DNA from 3 places in the Arthrobacter sp. 01L42 genome. Region 2 is predicted to be linked to each of the others. Evidence: riboswitches for the same ligand, from Rfam matches in the RefSeq annotation. Region 2 holds a riboswitch; each other region holds the start of a gene.
What was found. Region 2 has a riboswitch for cyclic di-AMP ahead of AC1DN2_RS17015 (NlpC/P60 family protein). Riboswitches for the same ligand answer to the same signal wherever they lie in the genome.
Positions count from the first base shown of each region.

Region 1: it holds a riboswitch for cyclic di-AMP, as region 2 does, so the genes downstream of both, AC1DN2_RS08965 (hypothetical protein) here and AC1DN2_RS17015 (NlpC/P60 family protein) in region 2, are expected to answer to the same signal.
Region 3: it holds a riboswitch for cyclic di-AMP, as region 2 does, so the genes downstream of both, AC1DN2_RS12955 (aggregation-promoting factor C-terminal-like domain-containing protein) here and AC1DN2_RS17015 (NlpC/P60 family protein) in region 2, are expected to answer to the same signal.

Region 1 is NZ_JBFTSL010000008.1:48,098-51,360, forward strand. Features, by position in the region: gene AC1DN2_RS08960 (sensor histidine kinase) at 1-510, shown strand, start outside; gene AC1DN2_RS08965 (hypothetical protein) at 656-1,342, opposite strand; cyclic di-AMP (ydaO/yuaA leader) riboswitch at 1,350-1,552, opposite strand; gene AC1DN2_RS08970 (hypothetical protein) at 1,754-2,002, shown strand; gene AC1DN2_RS08975 (cation:proton antiporter) at 1,999-3,204, shown strand; gene AC1DN2_RS08980 (DNA alkylation repair protein) at 3,263-3,263, opposite strand, start outside.
Region 2 is NZ_JBFTSL010000020.1:23,301-26,563, reverse strand. Features, by position in the region: gene AC1DN2_RS17020 (HNH endonuclease) at 1-336, opposite strand, end outside; gene AC1DN2_RS17015 (NlpC/P60 family protein) at 556-1,314, opposite strand; cyclic di-AMP (ydaO/yuaA leader) riboswitch at 1,610-1,779, opposite strand; gene AC1DN2_RS17010 (M23 family metallopeptidase) at 1,916-2,737, opposite strand; cyclic di-AMP (ydaO/yuaA leader) riboswitch at 2,742-2,956, opposite strand; gene AC1DN2_RS17005 (iron-dependent transcriptional repressor DtxR) at 3,107-3,263, opposite strand, start outside.
Region 3 is NZ_JBFTSL010000013.1:84,641-87,903, forward strand. Features, by position in the region: gene AC1DN2_RS12950 (sensor histidine kinase) at 1-1,003, shown strand, start outside; cyclic di-AMP (ydaO/yuaA leader) riboswitch at 1,187-1,346, shown strand; gene AC1DN2_RS12955 (aggregation-promoting factor C-terminal-like domain-containing protein) at 1,346-2,185, shown strand; gene AC1DN2_RS12960 (bifunctional glycosyltransferase family 2/GtrA family protein) at 2,347-3,263, shown strand, end outside.

The sequences.
Region 1 (3,263 bases), on a different contig from region 2:
CTCCTCGCGGCAACCGCGGAGGCCCCGGACCGTTCCGCGCCCCCTGCCGACCTCGCCGACGCTGCCGCCAGCGTCGCCGGCAGCCTCCAGCAGGTGGCAGAGCAGCGCCAGGTGCGTCTGGAATTCTCCGCCGCTGCCCGGCCGCTGGCCCGGATCGAGAAGAATGCGCTGCGGCGTGCCGTGCTGGCCCTGGCGGACAACGCGCTGGCCCACACGCCTCCGGGCGGCCGCGTGTCCATCACGACCTCAATCGAGCAGAAGCGCGCCGTGATCACGGTGGCGGACTCCGGGACCGGAATCACCGGCGTCGATCAGGCCCGGATCTTTGACCGGTTCGTGCGGACGGCCGGCACCGGCACCTCACAGGGACAGCGGAGCTTTGGCATCGGCCTGGCCCTGGTCCGGGAGATTGCCGTCGCGGCCGGGGGCACCGTCGAGGTGGCCGCGACGGGCGACGAGGGAACCGTCATGAAGTTGACGCTTCCGCTCATGGGCAGCGGGAATCCCTGAGGTCCATCCGCCGGGGAAAGATCTGCCATCGGGATCCCGGACTCCCGAATGCGGAGACAGGAAAGACCGGCGGTCGAGTTGCCCCCAAGGGAACTCGAGCGCCGGTCTTTCCGGACTGTCTGGCCCCGGGTCGGGGCCGTGCGGCTTAGGCGCGGACGAACGTCACGCCGCCGGTCGCGGTGAGCCAGGACAGCGGGTGGACCATGGTCTGGTTCTTGCCGTTCATGCCGCCACTGACCACCTGGCCGTTGCCGGCGTAGATGCCGACGTGGCCGGACTGGACCACCATGTCACCGGGCTGCGGCGTCGCCACAACGGTTCCAAGGCCAAGGAACGCGCGGGGACCGATGTCGCCAACGGGCTTACCCGCGGCGCCAAGGGCCTTTTCCACCATGGCGGTGCAGTCCTGGGTGATGCCCACCTGGCTGTAGGCGGCCGAGAGCATGATGGCGTTGCGTCCGCCCGCGGGCGCCGCGGCCGGCGCTGCTGCCGGAGCTGCTGCCGGAGCGGCCTGCACCTGGATGACCGGCTTGGCCGGAGCCTTGGGCGCTGCCGCCGGGGCTGCAGCGGGAGCCGGAGCCGGTGCGACGGGCTGTTCGATGACCGGCGCGGCAACAGAATCCACTGCGGGGCGCTCGAAGCTGATCTTGACGCTTGAATCGGCGCTGACGGGGGCACTGACCTGTCCGGTGACGTCGACGTTCGACGCCGGAGCAGAGTCACGCTGCACGGGGGCGGTGGCGGCGTTGGCGGCCATTCCGCTGGTCAGGACCAGGCCGGATGCGGCGGCGAGGACGGCGGCATGGCGCGCAAAAGTATTGACTGAAGTCATGAAAAATGTAGCCTCTCCCAATGCCTGCGAGGTGAGCTGTCGGATTCGGATGGGAGGCACCCGGCCGCACTCCCGGGCCCGTCGTTGCGGGCACTGTGCGGCTTCACCCCAAGACCTGCATATCAGCAGATCAAAAGTGGTTTCCCCGTCTCTGCCGGACGTTGATGCGAGTTACCCCCGGGCCGCGGCAGAGTTAGGCAATCGGCTGGGGAGCGCCCGTATCGGAGACAACAGGCACTCATCAACCGTAGCGCGAACCGCACCCGAAAGTCACATTAAGGTAACGGCGCCGTGATGCCGGGCCGCAATTTGCCCATAGGGCGGCGCCGTTTCCGAACATAGGATGATGCCATCAGCACCACCGGAAGCGGAGGCCCGAAAATGAACAGCCATTGTGTCGCCATCTGCCAGTTGAGCACTCAGCCCCAAGAGGATTTCGACGTCAACACCGAGCTGCTGATCCTCGACGGCGGGGACGTCCACGTGAGCACATGGGACGCGGAACCGCGCGACGGGGGTTTCGACGAGCACATCCTTAATGACCGGGTGGACGCGCTCGGGTACATGGTTGTCAACGACTGGGCTTTCCTGGACGGCAAGGCCTATGCGGTGGTGGAACGGCGGTCAGGCCCGGCGCCGGCCGGCCGCCGCGAACCGTGACCTTCCTGTCGCTGGCGCTGATCGCCGTCATCGCCTTGGCTGGCCCCCTGCTGGCCCTGCCGGCGCGCTGGCACTTGCCTGTCATGCTGGGTGAGCTGCTGGCCGGCATCGCGATCGGGCGCTCAGGCCTGGCCCTGGTGGACCCCGCGGACCCGACGTTCACCCTGCTGGCCAATATCGGGTTTGCGCTGATGATGTTCGTGGCAGGCACCCACGTTCCCGTGCGGGATCCGCACATCCGTGGCGCCCTCGGCAAAGGCTCCCGCCGGGCGATGGTGGCCGCAGCGGCAGCGGTGGTGATCGGAACCGGCATCGGACTGCTGTTCGGGACTGGACATGCTCCCCTCTACGTCGTGCTGCTGGCCTCCTCGTCGGCCGCCCTGGTGCTTCCAATCGTCGATTCCCTGCGCCTCGGCGGGCCAGATGTCGTCGCTATGACAGCGCAGGTGGCAATAGCCGACACAGCCTGCATTGTGGCGTTGCCGCTCCTGGTGGATCCGCCCCACGCAGTCCAGGCGGCGCTGGGTGTCCTCGCGGTGACCGGGTGCGCGGTAGTGCTCTTTGTCGGCTTGCGCTGGCTGGAGCGCCAGGGAATCCGTCGGCGCGTGCACCGGCTCTCGGAAAGCCGCAAGTTTGCCCTGGAGCTACGGATCCAGCTGGCCGTGCTCTTCACCCTGGCCGGTGTCGCGACGTGGAGCAATGTGTCTGTGATGATGGCGGGCTTTTCTTTCGGCCTGGTGATGGCTGCGGTCGGCGAACCGCGGCGGCTGGCCCGGCAACTGTTCGCGCTCAGCGACGGCTTCCTGGGTCCGCTCTTCTTCGTGTGGCTGGGTGCATCGCTGACGCTAAGGGACCTGGCCGGGCACCCGGACATGATGGCCCTCGGCCTGTTGCTGGGGGCCGGGGCCCTGCTGGCCCACGCCGACCTGGCTTTCCTGGGACTCCCGCTGTCGCTCGGGGTGTTGTCGGCGGCCCAGCTTGGCGTACCGGTGGCTGCGGCGAGCATCGGCACGCAGCTTCAGGTCCTGCTCCCGGGCGAGGCCGCGGCCCTGCTGGTGGGAGCGCTGGTCACCATAGCCGCGGGCGCCGTCGCCGGGTCACGGGCGGCGAGGACTTTCGCGGTCCCGGCAAATGCCGGCGGCAAGTCCGGAAATTCCGGCAGCGCCGTTGGGCAGGGCGATCCGGGGGGTCCGAAGGCCTGACAGTCCGAATGTCTAAATGCCTGGGCCAAAGCCGAGCCGGCGGCGAAATTTCGGAGGGT
Region 2 (3,263 bases):
CGCCGCCACCAGATTCTCCCAGGAGTCGGCCCCGCCCCGCGATTTGGGCTGGATGTGGTCGATGGTGTGGGCAGCCTTGCCGCAGTACGCGCAGCGGTGGGCATCCCGGCGCAGCACGCCGCGGCGGCTCACCGCAGTCATTGTGTTGTACCTGGGCCGGATGTAGCGGTTCAGCAGGATCACGGACGGGCGGCCCAAAATGTCCTGGGGGCCGACCACGGGGTCGTCCCCTTCGGCCACCACGCTGGCCTTTCCGGTCAGGACAAGGACGAGCGCCCGGCGGAAGGTGATGACCGCCAGCGGTTCATATCCAGCATTCAGAACGAGAGTGCGCATCCGCATACCTCTTCACGGCCGCACCCGCCAGCGGCACGAGGGCCGGCTGCCCTCTGCATGGTCGGGCTATGGATCGACAACACAAGAGTAAACACTCAAGTGCCGGATCACCGAATATTTTTTCACCGGTGCGGTCCCGGGCGCGGAAAGTTCACTGCACGGCAACGCAAAAGACCCCCGCCTGCAGGCGGGGGTCTTTCGGAATGCTGGGGTTCGTGCTTAGGCGCCGACGCGGATGAAGACCGGGCCGGAGCCGACGTTGACGCTGTACAGCGCGGTGGTGCCGCCGTTCCAGCCGCCGTGCACTGCCATGCCGTTGCCGACGTAGACCGCGATGTGAGCCATGCCCACGCCGCCGTTCTGGTAGTAAGCGAGGTCGCCCGGGCGTGCCTCGGCGGCGCTCACGGTGCGGCCCAGGGACAGGTAACCTGCCGGCCAGCCGTGGTAGTGGATGCCTGCCGCGGCCAGGGCGTTGGTGGCGAGGGCGGTGCAGTCCTGCGCCACGCCGATCTGTGCGTAGGCAGCGGCGGCGATGGTCGCGCCTGCGCCGCTTCCGATGCCAGCGGGGGCCTGGGCAGCGACGCCGCCGCTGACGCCAAGCTCGGTGCCGCCGGCGCGGGTGGCCGTGGCGTCCTGGACCTTGACAACGGGCTTGGGAGCCTCGACAACGGGAGCCGGCGTGGTGGTCACGGCGGGCTTCTCGTAGGAGATCGCGATGGTGGAAGCGGCCGAGATGGTGGCCGGAGCTGCGGACTGGACTTCCAGGGCCGAAGCGGAGGTGGATTCGCGCTGAACATTGGTTTCAGCAGCGTTGGCTGCGATTCCGCTGGTCAGGACCAGACCGGAAGCTGCGGCGATGACCGCGGCCTGACGGCCCACGCCGCCGGCGTTGTCGCCGACAGCCTTAGCAATAACAGCCAGCGAGTTGGTCTTGGTGACCTCGGCGCGGTGCCGTGCAACGTTTGCACGAGTAGTCATTAAGTTCTCTCTTTCGTGATCCTTGGACCGCGCGCTTTCGGGCACGGACTGAGGACGCTCCGGCATCTTGGGGGTACGCCGGATCGCCCCGAAATGGGTTACTTAGCGAAGGGTGTACTGCGAAGACGCGCCAAAAGCGGAAACTGCATGCTGTCCGGGCTCGCTAGAGATTGAGCCTGCGGAACGTGATCCAATCCGGGCGCCGGCAAGGGCGGCACGTGATGTGGATTCCAGCGGGCTCGACAGAGCCTCGCCGGTGCGCATGCGCGCAGAATTGTGGCGTGAAGACACGAAAGTAGCCTCTCCCAATGCCTACGAGGTGAGCTGTCGGATTCGGATGGGAGTCACCCGGCCGCGCTGCTTCCTGGGAAGCTTTACGACTTAACCCCAAGGCCTTCTTTCGAAGGCCAAAATTGGTTCCCCCGCCCCTGCCAGACGATGTAATGCGAACGGACCTTGAGCGGTGGCAGAGCTAGGCAATCCACTCAAGAGCGCCAACTTCGGAAAAGTTGGCGTGCTTCAAACCCTACAGCAGTCCGGATCCAATGTCACATTCAGATCACGGCGTGTCACAGGAAGTTGAGAGCAGCCCATCGGCTTTTTAGAGCCAACCGAGCGGATCAACGACATCGCCGTTGACCATCACTTCAAAGTGGAGGTGGCAGCCCGTGGAGGCGCCGGTGGTTCCGCTCATGGCGACGACGTCACCGCGGGAAACCTTCTGGCCGACCTTGACCGAGGCCGAGGACAGGTGGTTGTACGTGGTCTCCAGGCCGTTGCCGTGATCGATGACCACGCGGTTCCCCCCGCCGAAGGGATGCCAGCCGTTGAAGGTCACGGTGCCGCTGGCGGCCGCGTGGACCGCCGTGCCGCACTGGGCGGCGAAATCCTGGCCGCGGTGGAACTCCCCCGCGCCCCCGGTAATGGGGCTGACACGGTAGCCGAAGGGCGAGGCCGTGACCAGCTGGTCGAGCGGCGCACCCAGGGTGCCGGCCGATGCCGCGCGGGTGATGGTGCCCACAGACTGGGCGCTCAGCAGCTGCTTGAGTTTCCCGTCCGGATCGCCCTTCGTGGTGACGGCCGTGCGGTTGAAGTCGACTTTGGCGGCGGCGGCAGCGGTGACATCCGGCTGCACGGCAGCGGAGAGTGCGCCGGACCCGCCCGGATTCGAAGCCATCACCGGGCTCGTGACGGGGACCGTCACGGTCAGAACCAGACCAGTTGCGGCCAGGGCGATCCCGGCCTTCTGCCCGACCCCGCTGGCCGCGGCAAAGTCCGTGACCTGGCGGAACGGACTGCGACGGCGACGGCGTTCATCCCGGTGCACGTCCCGCGGGCGTTCGGCCGTGTGTGCGACGACGGGACGCGGCTCCGGAGCGGGACCGGTCGCGCGGCGACGGCCCCTGGAGGTCTGGGTGGTCAAGAACGGTTCCTCTCTGGATGGCCTGCGAAGTTAGCTGTCGGATTCGGGTCAGAGAGATCAAAGACCCGGTCCGCCGTTGCAAGCAGCCACGCACAGATGCATCCCCAGGGGATCCTTCGGTGGAAGCTGCTTGCCGCTGACGGACTTCACCCCAAGGCTGCCGAAGTAGCAGCCGAAAGTGGTTCCCCCGCCCCTGCCAGGAGGTAGTTCTGCGACTGATCCGCTGGCAGGGCTCGGCTTCGGATCAGGTAACGCTTTGGTATCGGTACTGGGCACTAACTATAGGCGATTAAGCCGCCCGGTAATAAATCCGTAACCGCAATTGTGGACAACTCATGGGTCGTCCCATGACCGGCGCGTAGTGGCTGGTCAGGCGACTGTTACAAAGACGTGCGCGGCAACCTCGGGCGGCAGTTCCAGGGCACCTTCGATATCGGGGACGCGGACCGAGATGTACTCCCCCACCCGCTCCAGCGAGACAAGCGCGCCAGGCCTGATTCCGCCCTCGTCGAGCTGGGCCAGAAGC
Region 3 (3,263 bases), on a different contig from region 2:
GCTCTCCGAGGTTGCCACCAAGGTCTCCCGTCTCCCGCTGGACGCCGGCGAGGTGGCGCTCGGGGTCCGCGTCCCGACGTCGGCGGCCCATCCCGGAACGGAAGTGGGCAGCGTGGGCTACGCGCTGAACAAGATGCTGGACAACGTCTCCAACGCTCTCGAGGCGCGGCAGGAGAGCGAGATGAAGGTCCGGCAGTTCGTCGCCGACGCCTCGCACGAACTCCGCACCCCGCTGACGGCCATTCGCGGCTACACGGAGCTGATGCGGATGACCGAGCATTTCACCCCCGACGGCGAGAGGTCCCTCGCCCGTGTGCAAAGCCAGTCCGAGCGGATGACCACGCTCGTGGAGGACCTGCTGCTGCTGGCGCGCCTGGACGAGGGACAGCCGCTCAAAATCTCCGACGTCGACCTCACCCAGCTGGCCATCGAGACGGTCAGCGATGAGAAAGTCATGGCCCCGGACCGCATCTGGCAGCTGGAACTTCCGGACGAGCCCGTGGTGGTGCGCGGTGATGCGACCCAGCTTCACCAGGTCCTCGCCAACCTGCTGTCCAATGCGCGCAAGCACACGGAACCCGGGACCAAGGTGGTCACGGGCGTTATGCGCTCGGCTGACGGCAGTGCCGTGGTCACCGTGACAGACAATGGCAGCGGCATCGCCCCGGAATTTATCGGCCGGGTCTTCGCCCGCTTCACCCGGGCCGACGCCTCGCGCACCAATCCGGCGTCGAACCCCGCAGCCGTCCCCGCCGATTCTGCCGTCGCGACGGCGAGGGTCGGGTCCGGGGCTCCCGCACGCTCGTCCTCCGGCGCCGTTTCCGGCAGCCGCGGAGGTCACGGCACGGCGACCGCCGCGCCGACGTCCGAGGGCACCAGCGGGTTGGGCCTGTCCATTGTCCAGTCGATCGTGGAGGCCCACGGAGGAACAGTCGAGGTCACGTCCCGGCCGGGCCGCACGGAGTTCGCCGTGCGGCTGCCCGCCTCGCCGCCGCCGGCGTAACCGGAACGGCCGCCGTCGGCGCAAACGGCCCGGACGGTCGACCGGCGAGCCCGGCGCAACCCGACACCCCGGCACTGTGACTCCTGTTACCAAAATGTGACTTAAGCAGCCGGGTCCTGTAGCGTCGTTAGCGTGCGCCGCCATCGGTGCCGCATATCCGGACGGACGCCAAACTCTGCCGCTTCCCGGATTCCGCTGGACCAGGCAGAGGCGGGGGACCCAGAGTTCCCGGGCAATCTGCTTTCATGCGCCCTCGGGGTGAAGCCGACACGTGATGTTCCGTGCGGCCGGATGACCTCATCCGAACCCGACAGCTAACTCCGCCGGCGTTGAGAGGCCACCATGACTGAATTCCAGGTACAAACACGCCCTGACGGCGGTTCGCATTCCCGCTCAGTTGGCGCCGCCAAGTCGCGCCACCGCGCCGAACCGGTCAAGCAGGCATCCGCCCTGTCGCGGTTCGCCGCCGGGCTCGGTGTAACCGGCCGCCGTGCCGCCGTCGTCACCGCCGCGTGCGCGCTGCTGCTGGGTGGCGGCGCCGCGAGCCAGGCGGCAGAGCCGGGCGCCCACACGGCGAACGTTGCGAGCCAGACGGCCACGATGGCTGACCCGCTGGCCAAGCTCAACTTCGAGCGGGTCCAGGTGGCTGGGCCGACCGCTGCCACGGAAAAGAACGTGGCTCCCCAGATCTCGGAGGTTAAGGCAGCCGAAGCGCTGATCCACGCGCCCGCTGCTGCCGCACCGGCAGCCGCGGCAGCACCTGCTCCGGCCCCCGCGGCAGCCCCCGCACCTGCTCCGGCTCCCGCGGCGGCCCCCGCTCCGGCACCGGCAGCCGCTCCGGCACCGGCACCGGCAGCCGCGCCGGTCGCAGTCGACGACCCCGCCGGCGCGCAGGCCTACGCCGCGTCCCAGCTGGGAAGCTATGGCTGGGCACCCGGCCAGATGCAGTGCCTGCACAAGCTGTGGACCAAGGAATCCGACTGGAAGACCACCGCCACGAACGCCAGCAGCGGCGCCTACGGCGTGGTCCAGTCCCTGCCCGCCTCGAAGATGGCGAGCGCCGGCGCCGATTACATGACCAACTACCGGACCCAGATCAACTGGGGCCTGAACTACGTCAAGTCGCGCTACGGTTCCCCCTGCGGTGCCCTGAACTTCCACTACGCACACAACTGGTACTAAACCGGCACTAGCCGCCCCCCGCCCTGGAGGCCCCGGATCCGCATGGATCCGGGGCCTCTTTGCGTCTCCACGGCCGGACCGGCCCCGGCGGCCCGGACTTCCACAGCCCCCGCACAGCTTGACCCTAAAGCCCTCATATGGGCCGCCGGGAAAGTTGAGCCATGACATTCACAGACCAGGCCACAGGAACCCTGCCCCGCTCCACGGCGACGCCGGCCGGCCCGGCGGCCCCCGGGGCACCCTCGGGGCTTGCCCTGGCCGACGCACCCGTCCCGGGCCCGATCGCCGGGGCCCTGACCGTCCCCGGCGGCCGGCGCACGGCCATTGATACGCGCGCCAGCACGCCCCTGCTGGACGTCACCATCCCGGTCTTCAACGAGGAACGGGACCTCGAGGCCTGCCTGCGCCGGCTCCACGCGTACCTGCTCGGCGCCTTCCCGCATTCCTTCCGGATCACCGTGGCGGACAACGCCAGCACCGACGGAACGCTCAAGGCCGCGGAACGGGTAGCCCGCGAGCTGCGCGAAGTGACGGTGGTCCATATGGCAGAAAAGGGCCGCGGAAACGCACTCCGCAAGGTGTGGCTGGCCTCGCCGTCGCCGGTCCTGGCGTACATGGATGTGGATCTTTCCACTGATCTGGCGGCCCTCGGCCCGCTCCTTGCCCCGCTCATTTCCGGGCACTCCGACCTGGCGATCGGGACACGGCTGTCCCGCAACTCCCGCGTGGTCCGCGGACCCAAACGGGAATTCATCTCGCGCAGCTACAACTTCCTGCTCCAGGCCCTCATGGGCGCCCACTTCAGTGACGCGCAGTGCGGCTTCAAGGCGATCCGGGCGGACGTGGCCCGGCAACTGCTTCCCCACACGCTGGACAACGCCTGGTTCTTCGACACCGAGCTGCTGGTCCTGGCAGAAAAGTGCGGCCTGCGCGTCCACGAAGTCCCGGTGGACTGGACCGACGACCCGGATTCCAGCGTGGACATCGTCCAGACGGCCCTCGCGGACTTGCGCGGCATGGCACGGTTGAGCCGGGACCTGGTCTCGGGCCGGATCCCGGTTCCCGACCTGCGCGCGGC